DNA from 2 places in the Labrys sp. 22185 genome. Region 2 is predicted to be linked to the other one. Evidence: riboswitches for the same ligand, from Rfam matches in the RefSeq annotation. Region 2 holds a riboswitch; the other holds the start of a gene.
What was found. A riboswitch is a leader RNA that binds a small molecule or an ion and turns the genes downstream of it on or off. The one in region 2 is predicted to bind thiamine pyrophosphate.
Positions count from the first base shown of each region.

Region 1: another riboswitch for thiamine pyrophosphate. It lies ahead of thiC (phosphomethylpyrimidine synthase ThiC); the one in region 2 lies ahead of thiB (thiamine ABC transporter substrate binding subunit).

Region 1 is NZ_JBQEPH010000020.1:14,374-17,777, reverse strand. It holds gene ACTJKX_RS27720 (GMC family oxidoreductase) at 1-1,597, shown strand, start outside; TPP riboswitch at 1,939-2,046, shown strand; gene thiC (phosphomethylpyrimidine synthase ThiC) at 2,148-3,404, shown strand, end outside.
Region 2 is NZ_JBQEPH010000001.1:770,472-773,875, forward strand. It holds gene ACTJKX_RS03605 (ABC transporter ATP-binding protein) at 1-793, shown strand, start outside; gene ACTJKX_RS03610 (HAD family hydrolase) at 809-1,471, shown strand; TPP riboswitch at 1,605-1,717, shown strand; gene thiB (thiamine ABC transporter substrate binding subunit) at 1,771-2,784, shown strand; gene ACTJKX_RS03620 (ABC transporter permease subunit) at 2,993-3,404, shown strand, end outside.

The DNA of each region.
Region 1 (3,404 bases), on a different contig from region 2:
CGGCGCTTACGACTATGTCGTCGTCGGCGCCGGATCCGGCGGCTGCGTGCTGGCCAACCGGCTCTCCGCCGATCCCAAGGTCCGGGTGCTGCTGCTCGAAGCCGGCGGCTCGGACCGCTATCACTGGATCCACATCCCGGTCGGCTATCTCTATTGCATGGGCAATCCGCGCACCGACTGGGGCTACAGGACCGTCGCCGAGCCGGGCCTGAACGGGCGCAGCCTCGCCTATCCGCGCGGCCGGGTGATGGGCGGCTGCTCCTCGATCAACGGCATGATCTACATGCGAGGCCAGGCTGCCGATTATGACCAATGGCAGCAGCTCGGCAATGCCGGCTGGGGCTGGGACGACGTGCTGCCGCTGTTCCGGCGCTCGGAGAACCACCATGCCGGGAGCGCGCCCTTTCATGGTTCGCAGGGCGAGCTGCGCGTCGAGCGCCAGCGCCTGTCCTGGCCGATCCTGGACTCGGTGCGCGAGGCGGCCGAGGAACTCGGCGTGCCCCAGATCGACGACTTCAATGCCGGCGACAACAGCGGCTCGGCCTATTTCGAGGTCAACCAGAAGGCCGGTTTCCGCTTCAACGCCGTCAGGGCCTTCATCAACCCCGTCAGGCATCGCAAGAACCTCACCATCCTCACCGGGACGATGGCCGAGCGCATCCGCTTCGCGAACGGACGTGCCGAAGGCCTCGAACTGAAGCTGGGTGGCAAGCCGGCTAACGTCTCCATCAAGCGCGAGCTGGTACTGGCGGCCGGCGCCATCGGCACGCCGCAGCTCCTGCAGCTGTCCGGCGTCGGCCCGGCGGCGCTGCTGGCCAGGCACGGCATCCCGCTCGTGCTGGAGGCGCCCGGGGTCGGCGAGAACCTGCAGGACCATCTGCAGATCCGCACCGTGTTCAGGATCAGCGGCGCACGCACCTTGAACGAATGGCAGGCCTCGCTGCTGGGAAAGGCCGAGATCGCCCTCACCTATGCCCTCAAGCGTTCGGGGCCGATGGCGATGGCACCGAGCCAGCTCGGCATCTTCATGAAGTCGGATCCGCGCTTTGCCAGCGCCAATATCGAGTTTCACGTGCAGCCCCTGTCACTCGACGCCTTCGGTTCGCCGCTGCATCCTTTTCCGGCCATCACCGTCTCGGTCTGCAATCTCCGGCCGGAGGCACGCGGCCATGTCCGCATCATCTCGCCGGATGCCCGGACCCATCCCGAAATCGCCCCGAACTACCTCTCGACCGAGGGCGACCGCGCGGTTGCGGCCGATTCGATCCGCGCAGCCCGCCGCCTGATGGCGACGAAGCGGATGCAGGCCTTCCGGCCGGAAGAACTGAAGCCCGGGCCGGCGATCCAATCGGCCGAGGATCTCGCCAAGGCCGCCGGCGACATCGCCACCACCATCTTCCATCCGGTCGGCACGGCCCGGATGGGCAGCGATGCGGCGGCCGTGGTCGATCCCGAGCTGCGCCTGCGCGGTATGTCCGGCCTGCGCATCGCCGATGCCTCTGTCATGCCGACCATCGTCTCCGGCAACACCCACGCACCCGTGGTGATGATCGCCGAGAAGGCCTCCGACATGATCGCGGCGGCCTGGCGGGGGTGAGGTCGTCCTTAGGGGCGGGTTTTCGGAACCGGCTCTTTCAAAGTGTTGAGGTCCGAGTCCAAAAAGGGCGGCGCCACAGGGCAATCGGGTGAAGGTGATTTGTCATCCCGCGCGCATTGCAGCACGAAGTGATGCGATGCAGATGCGGGATCGCAAGACGATAGAACGGTATTTTCATCACGGTTCCGGGTCTGCATAGCGGCATTGCATGCCGCAATGCGCCCGGAATGACCCGGTTTGATCGTTCACCCGATTGCCCTGGGCGGTGCCACCCCTCTTCTTCCAAAATAATGCGACAATCCTTCGCTCTGGACGCAGGCCGATTCCGGGTCTAACCTTGGAATCGTTCCGAGGGGTGTCCTGCGCAAGCGGGGCTGAGATGGCCTAGAGCCGAACCCTTCGAACCTGATCCGGGTCATGCCGGCGAAGGGACGGGAACAGGGCTTTGGCGCTAGAAATTGGCTCCAGGTCCCGGAATTGGCTGAGATGCCGGTTCTGCCCAGACAATCGTCGCCCCGGATCTCCATGACTCGCAACGAGGAGGAGATCCATGAACATCCAAAATCCCAAGACCAAGATCGCCGCGCCCCAAAGCGTGACCACCGGCCCCATTGCCGGCTCCCGCAAGGTCTATGCGGCCCCCGCTTCGCATCCTGAAATGCGGGTGCCCTTCCGCGAGATCGCGCTGAGCGACGCGTCGCTCGCTCCCATCCGCGTCTACGATCCCTCCGGCCCCTACACCGAGGACGGCGCCAGCATCGACCTGAAGCAGGGCCTGCCGACCCTGCGCGAGGACTGGATCGCGGCGCGCGGCTTCGGCGCGATCGAGGGCCGGGCCGTCAAGCCGGAAGACAATGGCAATGTCTCCGCCGACCGGCTGGTGGCCCCCTGCCCGGCCGAACGCAAGCTGCGCCGGGGTGCCGATGGCCAGCGCGTCACCCAATATGAATTCGCCAAGGCCGGCATCGTCACCGAAGAAATGGTCTACGCCGCCTTCCGCGAGAACCTCGCCCGCGAGAAAGCCCTCGAAGGCGCGGCCGGGCGCCGGGCCGATGGCGAGGATTTCGGCGCGGCCATTCCGCAATTCGTCACGCCGGAATTCGTGCGCGACGAAATCGCCCTGGGCCGGGCCATCCTGCCCGCCAACATCAACCATCTCGAACTCGAGCCGATGGTGATCGGCCGCAACTTCCTGGTGAAGGTCAACGCCAATATCGGCAACTCGGCCGTCACCTCCGGCGCCGCCGAGGAAGTGGAGAAGTTGGTCTGGGCGACGCGCTGGGGCGCCGATACGGTGATGGACCTCTCCACCGGACGCAACATCCACAACATCCGCTCCTGGATCCTGCGCAACTCGCCGGTGCCGATCGGCACGGTGCCGATCTACCAGGCGCTGGAGAAGGTCGACGGCGATCCCCTCAAGCTCGACTGGGAAGTCTTCAAGGATACGCTGATCGAGCAGGCCGAGCAGGGCGTCGACTACTTCACCATCCATGCCGGCGTTCGCCTCGCCCATGTGCCGCTCACCGCCAGCCGCGTCACCGGCATCGTCTCGCGCGGCGGCTCGATCATGGCGCGCTGGTGCCTGGCCGGTCATCGCGAGAGCTTCCTCTATGAGCATTTCGGCGACATCTGCGACATCATGCGCCGCTATGACGTCTCCTTCTCGCTCGGCGACGGCTTGCGTCCCGGCTCGATCGCCGATGCCAACGACGCAGCCCAGTTCGCCGAACTGGAGACGCTGGGTGAACTGACCAAGATCGCCTGGGACAGGGGCTGCCAGGTGATGATCGAGGGACCGGGCCAT
Region 2 (3,404 bases):
CGAAGGGGCAGGCGAGAGCAAGAAGCCCGCCTTCGTCAACAGAGGTGGCCATATCGCCTTCGATCAGGTGAGCTTCGGCTACAAGCCGGACGAGCCGGTGCTCAACGATCTCTCGCTGGTCGCCGAGGCCGGCAAGACGACCGCTCTGGTCGGTCCGTCCGGCAGCGGCAAGTCGACCGTGCTCAACCTGATCCTGCGCTTCTATGAGCCGGACTCCGGCGCGATCGAAATCGACGGGCAGGACATCGCGTCGGTTTCCGTCGCCAGCCTCCGCAGTGCCATGGCCTATGTCGGCCAGGACGTCTTCCTGTTCGCCGGCACCATCCGGGAGAATATCGCCTTCGGCCGGCCGGGTGCCTCGCAGGAGGCGATCGAGGCGGCAGCCAAGGCCGCCTATGCCCATGATTTCATCGTGGATTTCGACCGGGAATACGACACCGAGGTCGGTGAGCGCGGCCTGCAGCTTTCCGGCGGGCAGCGTGCCCGCATCGCGATCGCGCGTGCCATCCTGCGTGATGCCTCGATCATTCTCCTGGACGAGGCCACGGCCGCATTGGACTCGCAATCCGAACAGGCGGTGCAGAATGCCCTCGACGATCTCTGCGCCGGCCGCACCGTCGTGGTAATCGCCCACCGGCTGCAGACCATCCAGGAAGCCGACAAGATCTGCGTGATCGACGGCGGCCGGCTGGTGGAGGAGGGCAGCCATGAGGCGCTGCTCGCCAGGGCAGGGCGCTATGCCGCCCTCCATGCCGTGCAGTTCCGCGACGAGCCCCAGCTCCTGCCTCTCTGAAGAAGGTTTTGTTTCGTGAAATCCGTTGCTCTCTTCGATCTCGACGGCACTTTGGTCGATGCCGATCACCTGCATTACGAGGCCTGGCGCGAGATGGTGGCGCCGCACGGGATCGAGCTTTCCCTCGACACCTATGTCTCCGAGATCATGGGCCAGCCCAACAGCCTGCTTGCCAGGAATTTCCTGAAGGATCTCGACGAAGATGCCGCCCTCAAGCTCGTCGACGACAAGGAGGCGATGTTCCGCAGCCTCTTCGTGGGGCTGAAGCCGGCGAAGGGACTGACGGATTTCCTCGACTGGCTGGAGCAGAACGGGGTGCCGGTCGGCGTGGTCACCAATGCACCGCGGGACAATGCAGAGCATCAGCTGGTCAATCTGGGCCTGGTGGAACGCTTTCCGACCGTGGTGATCGGCGCTGAGGTTGCCAATCCCAAGCCCCATCCCGATCCTTACCTTGTCGGCCTGGAGCGCCTGTACGGACGGGCCGCTTCCAGCCTGGCCTTCGAGGATTCGCGCTCGGGCATCACGGCTGGCAAGGCAGCGGGCCTTGCCGTGATCGGTCTTGCCACCAGCATGAGCGAGGAGGCGCTGCTGGCGGCCGGCGTGGAACTGGCGATTCCCGACTATACGGATTCGCGCCTCCGACCCTTCGCCGCAGCTCGGCTCGGTATCGCCTGATCGCAGGCCGGTGACCCAGCTCCGTCATGGCGCGGATGCTGGGTGAGGCCCCAAGTCTTGGCCTGTCGTCGGCAGAGGGCGGCTGCCGCGATGAAACGGACTTTCCCTCGTGCCGGGAAAGCGCTAACACGAGAATTGTCTCATGGGGTGCCCGCAAGGGCTGAGAAGACGATGGCCGCAAGCTACGTCTAACCCATCGAACCTGATCCGGGTCGTGCCGGCGGAGGGATGAGCTTCGAAGCTTTCAGCTTCACCTCAATTTTCTTCACCGCCGTCATCCGTATCGAACCGTTTTCGACATGGAGGACGCTATGCTGAGGAAACTGCTCGCCGCTCTCGCACTGGCCACCGTCGCCACAACGGCCTCGGCCGACGACAAGCCGGTGCTCACCGTCTACACTTATGAGAGCTTCTCCGGCGAATATGGCCCCGGCAAGCCGCTGCAAACCGCCTTCGAGGCCAAGTGCAACTGCAAGCTGACCTATGTCACCGCCGATGATGGTGGCGCCCTCTTCGCCAAGCTCAAGCTCGAAGGGGCCTCGACCAAGGCCGACGTCGTCGTCGGGCTCGACGACAATCTGATGGGAGAGGCGGAGAAATCAGGCCTGTTCGCGCCGCATGGCGTGGCAGCCGAGAAGCTCTCTCTGCCCGAGCCTTGGACCAACAAGACCTTCATTCCCTATGACTGGGGCTATTTCGCCTTCGTCTATGACAGCGACAAGCTCAAGACCCCGCCCGCCAGCCTGAAGGATCTCGTCGACGACAAGAACGGTCCCAAGCTGGTGATCGAGGATCCGCGCACCTCCACGCCGGGCCTTGGCCTGCTCGCATGGATGAAGGCCGTGTATGGCGACAAGGCCTCCGACGCCTGGAAATCCTTGAAGCCCCGCATCGTCACGGTCACTTCGGGCTGGTCGGAAGCCTATGGGCTCTTCCTGAAGGGCGAGGCCGACATGGTGCTCTCCTATTCGACCTCGCCCGCCTACCATATCGGTGCCGAGAAGAAGACCAACTACAAGGCTGCGATGTTCCCGGAAGGCCATCAGACCCAGGTCGAGGTCGCCGGGGTGACGGCGAGTTCAAAGCAGCAGGAACTCGGGCGCCAGTTCCTCACCTTCCTCATCTCCGACGAGGCCCAGTCCGTCCTGCCCGAGACCAATTGGATGTATCCGGCCAGGACGCCCGCTGCCGGCCTGCCGGAGAGCTTCAAGGCCGTTGCCGTGCCCGCCAAGGCCCTGATGGCGGATCCGGCCAAGCTCGCCGAGAACCGCAAGGCCTGGATCGACGAATGGCTGGCCGCCATGGCGAAGTGAGGAAGGGCAGGTGAAGCTCGACGCTGGTCCTTTACCCTCCCCTGGAGGGGGAGGGGCGACACGAAGTGTCGGGGTGGGGTGGGATGCACTGGCCCTTCCAAATCGTCTTCCCTCGGCCAAAGCTGAAATATTTTGCAAAGAGTCACTCCACCCCGGCCTTTCAGGCCGACCCTCCCCCTCCAGGGGAGGTAAAGATGCTTCAATCTGAATGCCCGGCCTGATTCTCCTCGGCGGCCTTGCCGCACTCGTGCTCGCCGCGCTCGCCAGCCTGTTTCTCGCGGCTGGCGGCGACGCCTGGCAGGGCAATGTCGGTTATCTCGTCTCGATCGCCGGTTTCACCGTCTATCAGGCGCTGCTCTCCACTCTGCTGTCGCTCTCGTTCGGGGCGCTCGTGGCCCTGGCGCTGGCCCGGCGGCAATTTCCCGGACGTCGGCTGCTGCTGGCCCTGTTCGGCGTTGCAGCGGCTTTGCCCTCGATCGTCGCCGTGTTCGCCTTTGCCGGCATCTACGGTAGGGCCGGCATCGCCAACACCGTGCTGGGTGCCATCGGCCTGCCGGCCATCTCGCTGTACGGGCTCACCGGCATCCTGATGGTGCATGTGTTCTTCAACGGTGCCTTCG